DNA from 2 places in the Rossellomorea sp. NS-SX7 genome. Region 2 is predicted to be linked to the other one. Evidence: riboswitches for the same ligand, from Rfam matches in the RefSeq annotation. Region 2 holds a riboswitch; the other holds the start of a gene.
What was found. Region 2 has a riboswitch for S-adenosylmethionine ahead of ACUXV2_RS18820 (sugar ABC transporter substrate-binding protein). Riboswitches for the same ligand answer to the same signal wherever they lie in the genome.
Positions count from the first base shown of each region.

Region 1: it holds a riboswitch for S-adenosylmethionine, as region 2 does, so the genes downstream of both, ACUXV2_RS20760 (LLM class flavin-dependent oxidoreductase) here and ACUXV2_RS18820 (sugar ABC transporter substrate-binding protein) in region 2, are expected to answer to the same signal.

Region 1 covers NZ_CM128249.1:4,172,463-4,180,432, reverse strand. The annotation lists gene ACUXV2_RS20765 (sodium:solute symporter family protein) at 37-1,545, opposite strand; gene ACUXV2_RS20760 (LLM class flavin-dependent oxidoreductase) at 1,573-2,943, opposite strand; SAM riboswitch class I at 3,116-3,219, opposite strand; gene ACUXV2_RS20755 (DUF421 domain-containing protein) at 3,711-4,433, shown strand; gene rpsI (30S ribosomal protein S9) at 4,653-5,045, opposite strand; gene rplM (50S ribosomal protein L13) at 5,068-5,505, opposite strand; gene truA (tRNA pseudouridine(38-40) synthase TruA) at 5,981-6,724, opposite strand; gene ACUXV2_RS20735 (energy-coupling factor transporter transmembrane component T family protein) at 6,738-7,535, opposite strand; gene ACUXV2_RS20730 (energy-coupling factor ABC transporter ATP-binding protein) at 7,532-7,970, opposite strand, start outside.
Region 2 covers NZ_CM128249.1:3,806,023-3,813,992, reverse strand. The annotation lists gene icmF (fused isobutyryl-CoA mutase/GTPase IcmF) at 1-1,602, shown strand, start outside; gene ACUXV2_RS18835 (hypothetical protein) at 1,937-2,131, shown strand; gene rpoE (DNA-directed RNA polymerase subunit delta) at 2,423-3,004, shown strand; gene ACUXV2_RS18825 (CTP synthase) at 3,389-4,993, shown strand; SAM riboswitch class I at 5,238-5,344, shown strand; gene ACUXV2_RS18820 (sugar ABC transporter substrate-binding protein) at 5,538-6,623, shown strand; gene ACUXV2_RS18815 (sugar ABC transporter ATP-binding protein) at 6,642-7,970, shown strand, end outside.

The DNA.
Region 1 (7,970 bases), 370 kb from region 2:
CGTTTACGAACATGTTGTTTCATCCTTTCCTTTCCTTTACTTTAGGTTGTACAATTTTTCGAGACTTTGGCTGGTTTGCGGCTGTTTTTCTTTCAAGATCGGGGCGAGCACTGTGATCACGGCGATGCCGATGAAGGTTGAAACGGCTCCCGCTGCCATGGTGCTTGGGACGATTCCTCCAAAGTATAGGATAAGGTAGGAAAGCAGTCCGATCACCATGGAAAGTTCCGCTGCCCTGGCTGATGCTTTTCTACGGCCGTATACTGCGTGTAAAATCGGCCCCATTGTTCCGGCAGCGATCCCTGAAATGCCGATCCACATGATATCACCCATATATGCAGGCGGCTTCAAGACAATTAAGTATGCCAGGAGCCCGATAACGGGGACTGAAAGGCGGCTGATCTGCAGTGCGATTTTTTCTGCCTTCGAGTCACTCACTTTCACGATCCTTCTTTTCACCAGTACTTTCAGGAAAATATCATTGGCAAACACAGTCGAAATCGAAACAAATAATCCATCCGTTGTCGACATGGCTGCGGCGAGGATTACAACACCCAAAAGTGCAACGATGACTGCCGGAAATGCATAGACTGCATATTCCATCAGTGCAAGATCAGGAGCTGCAACGTTATCTCCCAGTGCAGCCCTGCTGTATATGCCTCCGAATAACACTAAAACTGATAATGAAGCAGTAATCACATAAGTCAAAATCATTTTCCCCAAATCTTTTTCACTCTTCAGCCCCAACACTTTGTTAAATAGATGGGGAGCGGAGGCAAAGGCCCACTGAATCACAATCGCTCCTGTCACTAAACTCAGGGAAGAAAAATGAGCGGAATCCGGATTGAATGCCTGGATCAGATTTGCATCCTGCCCAGCCAACTTCCCGCTGATGCTGGTAAATGTCGTCGAGATGCTCCCCTTCCAGAAGACGACTATCCCTGAAATAAAAATGAACACACCGGCCGCGGCCATCATCACTGCCTGGACAGCATCCGTATAGATATCCGCGAATGCCCCTCCGCCAAAGACGTAAAGTACAACGATCACGGCTATAAAAATCAATCCGCCCTGATAGGACATACCGAGCAGATATTCAAAGATGCGGGCACCTGCAACAAACTGGGCGGCTATATAAAAGATATTGAACAAAAGAATCAGCCCTGCACCGACCCGGAGAAGGTCGCTGTTATAAAAATCACCCAGCCAGTCGGGCAGGGATAATGATTTTTGTCCGTTATTGAGCTTCCGGACTTTTTTGGCTACCATCAAAACGCCTATCGGTCCACCGCCGATTATCGCCAGGAACAGCCAAAGATTCGATAATCCCCAATCATGCGACCAGCCCGGATAACCGAGGAAGGTGGCCGCACTTAAGTATGTGGCGGCAAAGGAAAGCCCAAGCACATACGGACCGAGATTCCCCCCTCCTATGGCGAAATCACTGACACTTTTGGTTTTTTTCATACTGATAAAGCCCAGGGCGAACATCGCTGCAAGAAATACGGCAAATCCTATCCATGTATATAATGCTACTTGATTCATATTCTGCTCCCTTCTTTTATAAGCGTTTTATGAATGAACAGGTACAAGCTTCTTGGCAGGGTGATTAGCAGGCAAGTGTTTCCGGCCTCTGCCAAACATGTTTTCCCTTAGGGTCGATCCTTCATATTCCGTCCTGTAAATTCCCCGCTTCTGCAGTTCAGGGATCACCTGATCGACAAACTCTGTGAACGTACCAGGTGAATACGTCTGGGCGATATTGAATCCGTCCGCATCCCCTTCCACAGCCCACCTCTCGATTTCATCCGCAATCTGCTCAGGGGTGCCGATGAACTTGACCGTTCCGTTGCCCAGGCCGTGATTTTTGATCGCTTCCCGGAGCGTCCACCTTTTGTTTGGATCTTTTCCATACATATCGAGATTGCCCTGCATCGCATCCGTCTCAATGTCCTCGATATACTGATCAGGGTCAAATTGTGAGAAGTCAATTCCTGTGTGCCCCGATAAAAGGGAAGCCGTGCCTTCGTAGCTGACGTGGTTTGTAAGCTCTTCATATTTGGCATACGCTTCTTCCTCCGTTGAGCCTATGATTGGCAGGATCATCGGGAAGATGAGAAGTTCATCCGGGTTTCTCCCCTGTTCACGTGCCCGTCTGCGGATATCCGTTGTGTACAGTTTTAATCCGTCCAGTGAATGGTTTTTAGTGAATACCGCCTCGGCATGTTTGGCTGCAAAATCCCTTCCTTTCGGAGAAGATCCCGCCTGGAATAATACCGGGGTTCGCTGTGGAGACGGCTCCACGAGATGAGGGCCAGGCACACTGAAAAACTCTCCTTCATGATTGATGGGGTGCACCCTCTTTGGATCCGCAAACGTATCATGTTCTTTATCATAGACAACTGCCTCGTCCTCCCAGCTGTGTTCCCATAATTTATAAACCACTTGGAGGAATTCATCTGCACGGTCATATCGGAGTTCCTTTGGGAGTCTGCCTGACAGCCCAAGATTAACGGCTTCACTTTCCAAATAGGACGTCACCACATTCCATGCGACCCTTCCCCCGGTTAAATGATCCAGCGTCGATAACTGCCGCGCGAGTGAGTAAGGCTGTGCGTATGTCGTTGAAATGGTCGGTGCAAATCCAAGATGCTCCGTTGCCGCGGCCATAGCTGAAATGGGAATGAGCGGATCATGTGCAGGCAGCTGCACCGCCCCCCTGACCGCTGCATCGTGACTGTTTTCATATACGCTGTATGTTCCAAGCACATCAGCGATGAACATCGCATCAAACTTCCCACGCTCAAGCGTTTTGGCCGTTTCTATCCAGTAGGATAAGCTGTTGTGCGAAGTACCCTGGTCCTTTTCATGCTTCCATAATCCGGTTGAATGCGGTGAAGGCGAGTTTTGGATGAATCCGTTAAGATGAATTTGCTTTTTCATGGGACAGAGCTCCTTTTTTAAAAATGTAGTTTGTCCGTGACTTGGGCTATTTGTTATGAGTATTCCTATCGTTATACTCGGTTTAGGAACAACGTGAAGTTCCGTATTACAGCTGACCGCTTCCAATAAAAAAACCTCTCCCGATGAGGAAGAGGTTCGCTTCTATACCATCCTCTCATCTTTCAAGCATCTGCTTGCTGGAATTAGCACCTTGTTACAAGTAACGGTTGCTGCGGGATCACGGGACCAGGTTCCTCCCCCGACTCTTGATAAGGAAATATTCAATTTTTTTTTATGAATGTTTATCATCATATAGGAGTCTAAATAATCTGTCAAATCAGATTTTTATTTTTGTCCAGCGTTTGTTTGTGAGGATTGTCACGGGTTTCAGTTCGAAAACGCTTACTAAATCTTTCAACGTATATGAACTGATTTTCCAAAGCAGATTGATAATTCAACATTTCTCTCGATTTTATCTATCCTGTCCCAAGGAGATTTGACCTATTTTGGATTTGGCATATAGTTAAGAATAACCTTTTCAAGAGGGGTTGTCACCGCTAGTCTTACTTTCCGTGTAATGAATAATAATTTTCACAGAGAGCAATTTAACTATATATTTCAATTAAAGGAGGAAGCACTTTTGAAATTAACAAAAAGCCCTCTAACTTTAATATTATTTGGTGTACTTTTTACAGGTTGCGGACAATACCATTATTATGACTCTAGATTATCTATTAATTCAGAATCGATACAAGGGTTATAAATGGATGGAGACGATTAAAGAGATTTTTATTGTATTCGGAAGGATTATAACCATTTTACCTTTGTTATTAATTGTTACTTTATTTATGGGTAAGAGATCTATAGGGGAATTACCGGTTTTTGATTTTTTAATTATATTAACACTGGGTGCAGTTGTAGGCGCAGATATTGCTGATCCCAATATCAGGCATATTCATACTGCTGCAGCAGTTATCGCAATAGGGTTATTGCAAAAAGTTATTTCTAGAATCGTTATCAAGAAACGGAAGATCGGTAAACTTATCACATTTGAACCGACAGCTGTTGTAAAAAACGGAACATTTCTCGTTGGGAATTTGAGACGCCTTAGCTATTCTATAGACAATATTCTTCAAATGCTTAGAGAGAAAGATATTTTTGACATAAAAGATGTTGAACTTGCCATAGTAGAGGCGAACGGTAAGTTAACAGTGTACAAGCAATCTAATAAAGCTTCAGTCACCATAGAAGACTTAGGAATTGAAAAGAAGCATGCAGGTATTGCATATCCTGTTATTATCGAAGGGGAAATTTATCAGTCCGTTCTTACTGATATGAATTTAAGTGAGAAGTGGTTAAGAAATGAATTACAAAAGAAAGGGATTAATAATATGGACGGCATTTTTTTCGCATCGATCAATGAACATCATGAATTGCACTTTTCTTTTGAAAACGACTTAACAACAACCGAACCTGAAATTTTGCATTAAATATAATATGGATGTTGCCTTGTGTTCAACTCTTATCATATGGTCTTCAGTCATACCAGCGGTAGAATTACAGTAATAGCTGCCTTAAATCCCCTAACTTTTGAGCTGGAATTCGTTGCAATTCCGCTAGGTAATTGAGTTTTATATGTAGTCAAAAGCCATTCTATTTACATAAAAAAGACCCCCAACCAAAAGGTTGAGAGTCTTTGTAAGCAATAATTAACGCTTAGAGAATTGTGGTGCACGACGAGCGCCTTTAAGACCGTATTTTTTACGTTCTTTCATACGAGCGTCACGAGTTAACAATCCAGCGCGTTTTAGAGTACCGCGGTACTCAGGATCAGCTTGAAGTAAAGCACGAGCGATACCGTGACGGATCGCACCAGCTTGACCAGCGTAACCTCCACCGTGTACGTTTACTAAAACGTCATAGTTACCAAGAGTTTCAGTTGCAACTAGTGGTTGCTTGATTACTTCTCTTAGTGCTGCGAATGGGATATATACTTCTACTTCACGATCATTGATAACAATGTTACCGTTACCTGGTACTAAACGTACGCGAGCTACTGAGCTCTTACGACGACCAGTTCCGTAATATTGAACTTGAGCCAAGATAATAACCTCCTCTTTTTAATTATCCACGAAGTTCGTAAACTTCTGGTTGTTGTGCTTGGTGTGGATGCTCAGATCCAGAGTATACATGTAGTTTCTTGATCATTTGACGACCTAGAGAACCTTTTGGAAGCATACCTTTAATAGTAAGCTCTAACATTTTCTCTGAATAGTTTGTACGCATTTCTAATGCAGTACGCTGCTTCAAACCACCAGGGTGGTTACTGTGACGGTAGTAGATCTTGTCAGTAAGCTTTTTACCAGTCAATTCGATTTTTGAAGCGTTAAGAATAATTACATGATCACCAGTGTCAACGTGTGGTGTGAAAGTTGGTTTGTGTTTACCGCGTAGAACTGAAGCTACTTCACTAGCCAGACGACCAAGAGTTTTGCCTTCAGCATCTACAACGTACCATTTACGATCGATTTCGTTGGCTTTTGCCATATACGTAGTACGCATGAGTTTACCTCCTATTAAATGAATCCGTAGTATTTATTTTCTAATCACAATAAGTTTCCGGGGCTTATCGTGGGGTTAATAACATACCATATGCTATAATATCTTGTTCCCAGGCGATTGTCAAGGGGATGTTACACCTGGATTAGTTGTTTTAGATAAAAAGTTTATTTCCAGTTTGTTATTTATACTCCGCTTTTGATTTCCGTGCAAGACTTCGCTTTCCGCGGGCGAGCGGGGAGCCTCCTTTTTTCGGGGATAGGAACTGTCCAGCTGCAGGGCTTAGAGGCACATGTCATAAGTCAACTCGTCCAAGAAGGCAAAGAACGCCTTCTTGGACGATTCGCCTTATGCCACACGCCTCTGAGCAAAGCCCTTTCGCTTTTCTGATAGGAGTCTTCGTCTTGCACTCCAATCAACCGCTGGAACCGGCTTACAGCTATTGAAGAAAATTTCTTTCTAGCATGGCAACTTTCTATCAATCCCCATACTCCACCTTCCAAAGATACAATCCATGCGGCGGAGCTGTCTTCCCTGCCTGGTTCCTGTCTTTGGCTTGAAGTATGCCCTTTATGTCCTCACTGCGGAGATTCCCAAAACCTACCTCCAACAGGGTACCGACCAGGATCCTTACCATATTGTAAAGAAACCCATTCCCCGTAAAGGAAAAAATGATTTCGTCATCATGTTCCGTGATGGTGATGTCGTAAAGGTTTCTTACTTTGTCTTCCACTTCCGTTTTGGCAGAGCAAAAACTTGTGAAGTCATGCTCCCCTATTAAATCCTCCGCCGCCTTTTTCATCTCATCTACTGAGATAGTAAATGGATAGTGGAGGGCAAAGTTACGGTGGAAAGGGCTCCTAGATTCGGCTGTATGGACTCTGTAACGATATTCCTTCCTCTTGACTGAAAATCTGGCATGAAAGTCATCAGAGACGAATGCTGCCTCTTTGATGGTTACTTCATCAGGAAGGCGCGTGTTTAGAACAACCGGCCATTTTTCCTCAGGAATGGACAGCGGAGTATCAAAATGGAACACCTGGCCTTGTGCGTGGACCCCTGCGTCCGTTCTGCCCGAAGCAGTGACACGTATCCGCTCCCCTTTATGAATGTCACTCAGGGTGTCTTCCAGGAGGCCCTGCACTGTACGCTGATTCGGCTGTATTTGATACCCGCTGAAATGGGTGCCGTCATATGAGATCGTACATTTTACCCGCTTCATAGATTCACTCCCCCTATCCTCTGAAGAATAGTAACAAGGCTGTCAGGATGCCAAGTACAACCAGTGCGCCCGTATCTTTTTTATGCCAGGAAAGAAGCCTGTATTTCGTTCTTCCTTCGCCGCCTTGATAACCCCTTGCTTCCATGGCCGTAGCCAGGTCCTCTGCACGCTTGAACGCACTCACAAACAAAGGGATGAGCAATGGGATAATCGCCTTGATACGGTCTTTTATCGGCCCAGAAGAGAATTCTGCTCCCCTGGCAATCTGCGCCTTCATGATTTTATCCGTTTCCTCCATCAGGGTCGGGATGAATCGCAGAGAAATCGACATCATCAAGGCAAGCTCATGGACAGGGAAATTCACTTTCCGCAGCGGGTTCAATAATGTTTCCAATCCATCTGTGATCGTGATCGGCGATGTCGTCAGTGTCAGTAAAGACGTGATCAGGATCAGGTAAAAGAATCGCAGAGATATGAATATCCCCTGACGCAGTCCTTCCTCGTGAATTTTGAGGAAGCCAAGATCCAGGATGACCCCTCCTTCTTTTGTAAAGAACACATGCAGGAAGAACGTAAACAGGATCAGCCAGAGAATGGGCTTCAACCCTCCGATGATGAACCGGATGGGAAGATTGGAAAAGATGAGTGCAGTAAGCGTAAATGCCCCTAATAAGGCATAGGTGATCACATTATTCGCTAAAAATACAACACAGATGAATCCGAAAATAAAGAGAAGCTTCGACCTTGGATCCATGCTGTGCAGTATGGAATTTGCGGGTACATAACGCCCGAAAATCATTTTTTCCATCATAGCGGGCCACCCCCTTCTTCAAGGGAACCAATCGCATCAGCGAGTTCTTCAATCGTCAAACAGGTGACGCCGAGTTTCCTGCCGATACGCTCTTCCAGCTTGAACTGGAAACGGACCACATCAGGGACATCAAGCCCCATTTCAAACAGTTCCTCTGGTTGTGAAAAAATGTCTTGAGGCGATCCCTTCCTCTTCAGGCGTCCCTTCTGCATGATGACAATCTCATCTGCATAATGAGCCGCGTCCTCCATACTGTGCGTGACAAGGATGGTGGTCAGCCCTTTCTCTTTATGAAGATCATAGAACATATCCATGATTTCGCGCTGCCCCCGCGGATCTAAGCCTGCTGTAGGCTCGTCCAATACGATTACATCCGGATTCATGGCAAGGACGCCGGCAATGGCGACCCTTCTCATTTGACCGCCTGAGAGATCG
Region 2 (7,970 bases):
GGGGAAATCCTCAAATGGGTATACAGAGAAAACGTGCCGGGTTCATTCCCGTACACGGCCGGTGTGTTTCCTTTTAAACGGAAAGGGGAAGATCCGAAGCGCCAGTTCGCGGGTGAAGGAACGCCTGAGCGTACGAACCGCCGATTCCATTACCTGTCGAAGGATGATGATGCGAAACGTCTGAGTACTGCGTTCGACTCGGTGACCCTCTATGGAGAAGATCCTGATTATCGCCCGGACATTTACGGAAAAGTCGGGGAAAGCGGTGTGAGCATCTGTACGCTTGATGATATGAAGAAGCTGTATGCAGGCTTCGATTTATGTGCACCGTCAACATCCGTTTCGATGACAATCAACGGTCCGGCGCCGATCATCCTGGCGATGTATATGAACACGGCAATCGATCAGCAGATCCGAGCGAAGGAAGAAGAGCTTGGCCGCGTGCTAACGGTGGAAGAGTATGTTGAAGTGAAGGAGCAGACACTTCAAGTCGTGCGCGGAACCGTTCAGGCAGATATTTTAAAAGAAGATCAAGGCCAGAACACATGCATCTTCTCTACTGAGTTTGCGCTTCGCATGATGGGTGATATCCAGCAGTACTTCATCGATCATAAAGTGAGAAACTACTATTCTGTCTCGATTTCCGGCTACCACATCGCGGAAGCGGGAGCGAATCCGATTTCGCAGCTTGCGTTCACGCTCGCTAACGGCTTCACGTATGTCGAGTACTATTTGAGCCGCGGAATGGATATCAATAAATTTGCTCCTAACTTATCATTCTTCTTCTCGAACGGTCTTGATCCGGAGTATACGGTTATCGGCCGTGTTGCCCGCCGTATCTGGTCAACGGTCATGAGAGATAAGTACGGAGCGGATGAGCGCAGTCAGAAGCTGAAGTATCACATTCAGACGTCCGGCCGCTCGCTGCATGCGCAGGAGATCGATTTCAACGATATCCGTACGACGCTTCAGGCATTGATGGCGCTGCAGGATAACTGTAACTCGCTTCACACGAATGCGTATGACGAAGCAATCACGACACCGACGGAAGAATCCGTCCGCCGTGCGATGGCAATCCAGATGATCATCACGAAAGAACACGGTCTATCTAAAAATGAGAATCCACTTCAAGGATCATTCATTGCGGAAGAGTTGACGGATCTCGTGGAAGAAATGGTGCTGACAGAGTTCGACCGCCTGAATGACCGCGGAGGCGTGCTCGGTTCGATGGAAACCCAGTATCAGCGCGGCAAGATCCAGGAAGAATCCATGTACTATGAAATGAAGAAGCATAACGGCGAGCTTCCGATCGTCGGGGTGAACACGTACTTGAATCCTAATCCTCCATCTGAAGAACAGATGGACAGCATGGAACTTGCACGTGCGACGAAGGAAGAGAAGGAAACGCAAATCAAGAACCTGCGTGACTTCCAGGGCCGCAACGAAGATAAGGTCGAAGAAGCATTGGGACGCTTGAAGAAAGCGGCCGTCGACGGAGGCAACATCTTCGAAGAGCTGATGGAAACCGTCAAAGTGGCAAGCCTTGGGCAGATCACACGCGCCCTATATGAAGTCGGAGGACAGTACCGCCGGAATATGTAATAGAAAGAAGACTGCTGTTGTTTTGGACGGCAGTCTTTTTTTGAAGGATCGTCCCGGCGTGCATTGATATGGTAAAGGAAAGCCCGCTCATGGAGGTGGGCTGTTAAATCGAAGGCCCGTCCCAGTACACTTTAAAGCGCTAAAAGCCCGTCCCTCACTTCGCTAAAGGACTTTCTGATTTTAAGGATGATTAAAGATCAGGAAAATGGTCTATGCTGAATATACAGAAAAGTTACAATTCTTTGTATTGTGGTGATAGATGCGGGTGTTGTTTTGCTATATAATGGGTATTGGATGATTAGACCCAGAGACGACTTACACTGGATGTGAAATTGTGAGGACATTTTTACGTTATGCGCTTATTGCGGCCGGTATATATGCGGCGGCCCTGTTGTACCACTATCAGCTTGGGGCGATTCCGTTTCTTCTTCTGTCCTTCTACTTTTTTTATGAAGCGTATAAGGTGATCCGATACGGTGACAAAGAAGAAAGTGAAGAGGACGGCAGCCTTCTGAATTCACAAGAATAAAAAAATAAGAGAAAAGCCAGATAAATATAGCATAAAGTCTCTTATATTGTTTATAATGAATAATATGCTTAAAATGATAATGGCAGGATTATGCCGTTTTTTATCGGTCCCTTTTTTGATAGGGGATCACTCTTACGTTTGCTATGAATGGAGTACATAGTGTTTGAACGCCTTGCAACAGGCTTCTGCATGTTGTCGATTTTTAGCAGTCCGGTTGAACGTCCGGGCATTATGTTTGTGCTTTAGTGACTCTCCCAGTAGAGTGTGAAATAGAGAAAGGAAGTGCGTAAAGTGAGTCTAAAACAGTTATCGAAAGAAGAATTGCGACAAACATCTTTTATTGAACTGGCACACGAGATCATGGCGGAAAAGAAACAAGCCATGACATTTAAAGAGGTGTTGAACGAAATTACAAGTCTACTTGAAATCCCTCAATCAGAGGTTAAGAGCCGCATGGTTCAATTTTATACAGACCTGAACATCGACGGACGCTTCATTGCGCTTGGCGAGAACCGCTGGGGACTGCGCGAATGGTATCCGGTTGATCAAATCGAAGAGGAAACCGTTCCGACAATGAAGTCTACTAAAAAGAAAAAGTCGAAGAAGAAAGTCGACGAGGACCTTGATCTTGACGAATTCGACGATCTAGATGATGAAGATCTGGAAGACGATCTTGATTATGATGATCTCGACGATACAGACGACGATGATGATCTGACGGATGACGACGACGATGTGGATTCGGACGATGATATGGACGACCTTGATGTCGATGAAGAAGAAGAAGAGTTGGAAATCGATGAGTTCGATGATGAAATCGATGATGAAGACGAAGAAGAGTCAGATGAAGAAGAAGAGGATGAAAATCTTTAATTTTTCAGTGAATTAAGAAGATTTATCCGGCTCCATTCTATGCTTGACTTCTTTCTTTCAGGAAGGTAGTATTTTATTTGGGCTCCTTAAAAAAGGACGGATAGAGTATTCAACGCTCCCCTTACCATTTGGTAAGAGGGGCGTTTTTTATTTTTTACAGGACGGCCTGCGCGAAGGATGCAGGCTGATTCACGATTTCTCTTCCCCTTACAACTTACCATCATTTATAAATAAGAGGCTGTCTTTTAGCTGATTTTTGCCCATGATTTTATTTTGCGGGAATGGACTTCTCCTTCTTTGAACAAGATAACTTCATGACAAGGATACATAGGAGACACCCTCTACTTTTTTTGAACCAAATCATATCAAAAGGGGGACATATACATGACTAAGTATATTTTCGTAACAGGCGGCGTTGTGTCGTCACTTGGAAAAGGGATCACAGCAGCGTCCCTTGGAAGACTATTAAAAAACCGCGGAGTTTCGGTAACGATCCAGAAATTCGACCCATACATCAACGTGGATCCGGGAACGATGAGCCCGTATCAGCACGGTGAAGTATTCGTGACGGATGACGGTGCGGAAACGGATCTTGACTTAGGTCACTATGAGCGTTTCGTCGACATCAACCTGACTAAATACAGCTCTGTGACGACTGGGAAAATCTATTCCACCGTCCTGAAAAAAGAGCGCCGCGGTGATTACTTAGGCGGAACGGTCCAGGTCATCCCGCACATCACAAACGAAATCAAAGAACGCGTGTACCGTGCAGGCCGCGAAACGAATTCGGATGTGGTCATCACTGAAATCGGCGGAACGGTAGGGGATATCGAGTCTCTTCCATTCCTCGAAGCGATCCGTCAGATCAAGAGTGATGTGGGCCGTGAAAATGTGATGTACATCCATTGTACATTGGTTCCTTATATCAAAGCAGCCGGTGAAATGAAAACGAAGCCGACTCAGCACAGCGTGAAAGAATTGCGCAGCCTTGGAATCCAGCCGAACGTCATCGTCGTTCGTACAGAAATGCCAATGACGCAGGATATGAAAGATAAAATTGCGCTGTTCTGTGATATCGATAAAAATGCTGTGATCGAAGCGATGGATGCTGACACACTTTACTCAGTGCCTCTTGCCCTTCAGGCCCAGAAGCTGGATGAAATCACATGTCAGCACCTGAAACTGAACTGCCGTGAAGCAGAAATGACAGAGTGGAATGAACTGGTTGAGCGTGTAACGAATCTATCACGCAAAACGAAGATCGCCCTTGTCGGGAAGTATGTTGAACTTCAGGATGCTTACATTTCAGTTGTGGAAGCTCTTCGTCATGCCGGATACAATTTCGACAGCGACGTCGAGGTGAAATGGTTGAACTCCGAGCTTGTAGACGCTGAAAACGTAGCGGAAATGCTTGGCGATGTAGACGGAATCCTTGTACCTGGAGGCTTCGGTGACCGTGGAGTTGAAGGGAAGATCGTTGCGACTCAATACGCACGTGAAAACAAAGTTCCTTTCCTTGGCATCTGCCTTGGTATGCAGCTTGCATCTGTAGAGTATGCGCGCAACGTACTTGGTCTTGAAGGAGCTCACTCTGCTGAGCTGAACCCGGATACACCGTACCCGATCATCGACCTGCTTCCTGAACAGAAGGATATCGAAGATCTTGGCGGAACCCTTCGTCTCGGTTTATATCCATGTAAGCTGACGGAAGGTTCAAAAGCGTATGCAGCCTATGATGGAGAAGTGGTTTACGAGCGTCACCGTCACCGCTTCGAATTCAACAATCATTACCGTGAGCAAATGGAAAACGCAGGCTTCATCTTCTCAGGTACAAGCCCTGACGGACGCCTTGTGGAGATCATCGAGCTTCAAGATCACCCATGGTTCGTGGCATCCCAATTCCACCCGGAATTCACATCACGCCCGACACGTCCGCAGCCGCTGTTCAGAGACTTTATTGAAGCAAGTTTGGCTTTTGGCGGGAAGTAATAGAATAGATTTGGTTTAATATATGGGCCGCTCTCCTTTTGGGGGAGCGGTTTTTTGTTATGGGGCGGGTTGTTGTGGTTCACGAGGTGTGCAGGCGTGTCGGGTTTTGTCGTGACGACAGTCCGCACATAGAGGCTCCGTGATACCCGCCGTGAAATTATTTTAAAAAGAATATTGACAATTTTCCATCAACTAAGTAAGATATCGGTTATACGCATGCGAAGATTTTACCAATTTCATATTTCTCTTATAAAGAGTTGGCAGAGGGACTGGCCCGATGATGCCCGGCAACCTACCGTTTCGACGGAAAGGTGCTAAGACCTGCAGGAATGATTTCCTGAGTGATAAGAGTACGTTTATTGATACATAAACCTCTTTTCCCTTAGGAAAAGGGGTTTTTTGTTGTATGAAAATATCGGCGGGTACCTGCTTTTGTTCAATCAACCAGGAATCCCGGCGATGGGCTTTGTGATCGGGCGAGTGCACCGCTTCGATTCAAGGCTGTATAAAAATAAAACCATTTCGCGAGAGGAGAGTCATTTTTATGAAAAAACCGGCTTTATTATTGATCATCATCACGCTTGTGCTAAGTTTACTGGCTGCATGTCAGCCAAAGGTTTCCGAGGAGTCAAATGCTGAGGCAAGCGCGAAAAAAGGAGCATCCGATCATGAGCTTGCCGGCAAGAAAATCGCCCTGATCATGCAGATCAATTTAGGGACGTTTTCTGCCCAGTATATCGAAGGGGTGAAAGAGCAGGTTGAAAAGTTTGGCGGGAAGGTCCAGGTTTTCACTTCCGAAGGGGATCTGGCAAAGATGTCATCCAATCTCGATGCTGCCATCAACCAGAAATTTGATGGGATCCTGATCGACCATGGAACAAAGGAAGCACTTCAATCGGGTGTTGAGAAAGCGAAAGAACAGGGGATTCCCGTTGTCGTGTTTGATGCGGATGTTGAATCAGAAGGTGTGACGGTCCTTGAACAAGGTGACAGGCAAATGGCGGAACAGACGCTTAATAAGCTTTCAGAGGAGCTTGGAGGGAAAGGTGAAATCGTCAAGATCTGGGTAGCGGGGTTTGCCCCGATGGAAAGGCGCCAGGCGGCCTATAAAGAATTCCTTGATAGCAATCCTGACATCAAAGAAGTGGCTGCTTTCGGAGCGGCGACCCAGAATACGGCACTCGATACGCAGGCCCAGATGGAAGCCATTCTGAAGCAGTACCCGAATAAAGGTGATATTGACGCAGTGTGGGCTGCGTGGGACGAATTTGCAAAAGGTGCCGTACGGGCCATCGAGGCGGCGGGGAGAGAAGAAATCAAGGTTTATGGAATCGATATGAGTGATGAAGATCTTCAGATCATCCAGAAGGAAGGAAGTCCGTGGGTGGCTTCAGCTGCGGTCGATCCGAAAGATATTGGCCGTGTGCAGGTCCGTTTCCTCTATCAGAAACTATCAGGGGAGGAAACACCGCAAACGGTGAAACTTGAACCGGTCTTCATCGAACGGGATCAGCTTCCGGATGAACAGCTTACAACCGATCAGCTCCATGTGCATGTGGAAGGCTGGGGAGCAAGTGAACAAGGATACACAGCTGAACTGAAGGAACTTGAAGATTCCTTCACCGAATAAAGGAGAGGAGGGGTGGCGATGTCCGCCTTACTGGAAATGAGAGATATCTGTAAAGCTTTTTCCGGGGTGAAGGCCCTGTACGCAGCAAGATTTCAAGTGAATGAGGGGGAAGTCCATGCATTGCTCGGAGCAAACGGTGCCGGAAAGAGTACGCTCATGAAAATCCTCTCCGGGGCTTACACTCCGGACAGTGGAGACATCCTGCTTCACAATGAAAAGAAAAGCTATCAAACTCCGAAAGAAGCGAAGCAAAATGGGATCCACTGTGTCTATCAGGAAGTGGACACGGCAATTGTGCCTCAGCTTTCCGTTGCAGAAAACATTTTGCTTGACCGCCTATCAAGCGGCGGATCTTTTTTTCTGAATAAAAAGTCACTGGAAAAAGAGGCCGGCACCGTCCTTCATCGAATCGGAGCAGGGAATCTGTCCCTCGGCTCGCCCGCTTCCTCACTGAGTTTAGCTGAAAAACAATTGGTCCTGATAGCAAGGGCGCTGCTGCAGAAGGCGAAAATCCTGATCCTCGATGAGCCGACAGCTCCGCTGAGTGTAACGGAAACCGACCGGCTGTTCGAGGTCATGGAGGAATTGAAGAAGGAAGGGGTCGGGATCGTGTTCATCTCCCACCGGCTCCCTGAAGTGTTCCAGGCTGCCGACCGCATCACGGTGATGAGGGACGGCAGAACGGTGGGGATGGATGAGACAAAGGATACGACACCGGAAGCGGTGGTGGAAAAGATGCTGGGGCGTTCGTTCAAAGAAGAGTTCGGGAAGCCTCATGTCGAGAAGGGCGGGCTGCTTTATGAAGTAAAAGGTCTCGATGACGGCGGTAAACTCCGGTCGATCGACCTCCAAGTCAGGGAGGGGGAAGTAGTTGGGATTGTGGGCCTTGTCGGAGCAGGGAAAACTGAACTGGCAAAATCATTGTTCGGTGCATCTCCAGTCGTAAAAGGATCCTACTTTTTAAAAAGTAAGGAAATCAACATAGGATCTCCGCGCGATGCGGTGAAGCACGGCTTGGCGCTTGTACCTGAAGAAAGAAGGAAAGAGGGATTATTCATCCATGAATCGGTTCAGCATAATCTCAGTTTCCCTTCATTAAGGAATATTTCAAAACGCCTGTGGATCAACGGGAAGGCAGAAAGGAAGCTCGCCCGGGACAGGATCGAATCACTCGGCATAAGGGCGGCACACGAACGGATCAGCGCGAATGATCTGAGCGGTGGCAATCAGCAGAAAGTCTCGATCGGGAAGTGGCTGACGGAAGACGCTTCGGTGTTTCTGTTCGATGAACCGACAAAAGGTGTGGATGTCGGGGCGAAAAAAGAAATCTTCGGTTTGATTCAATCA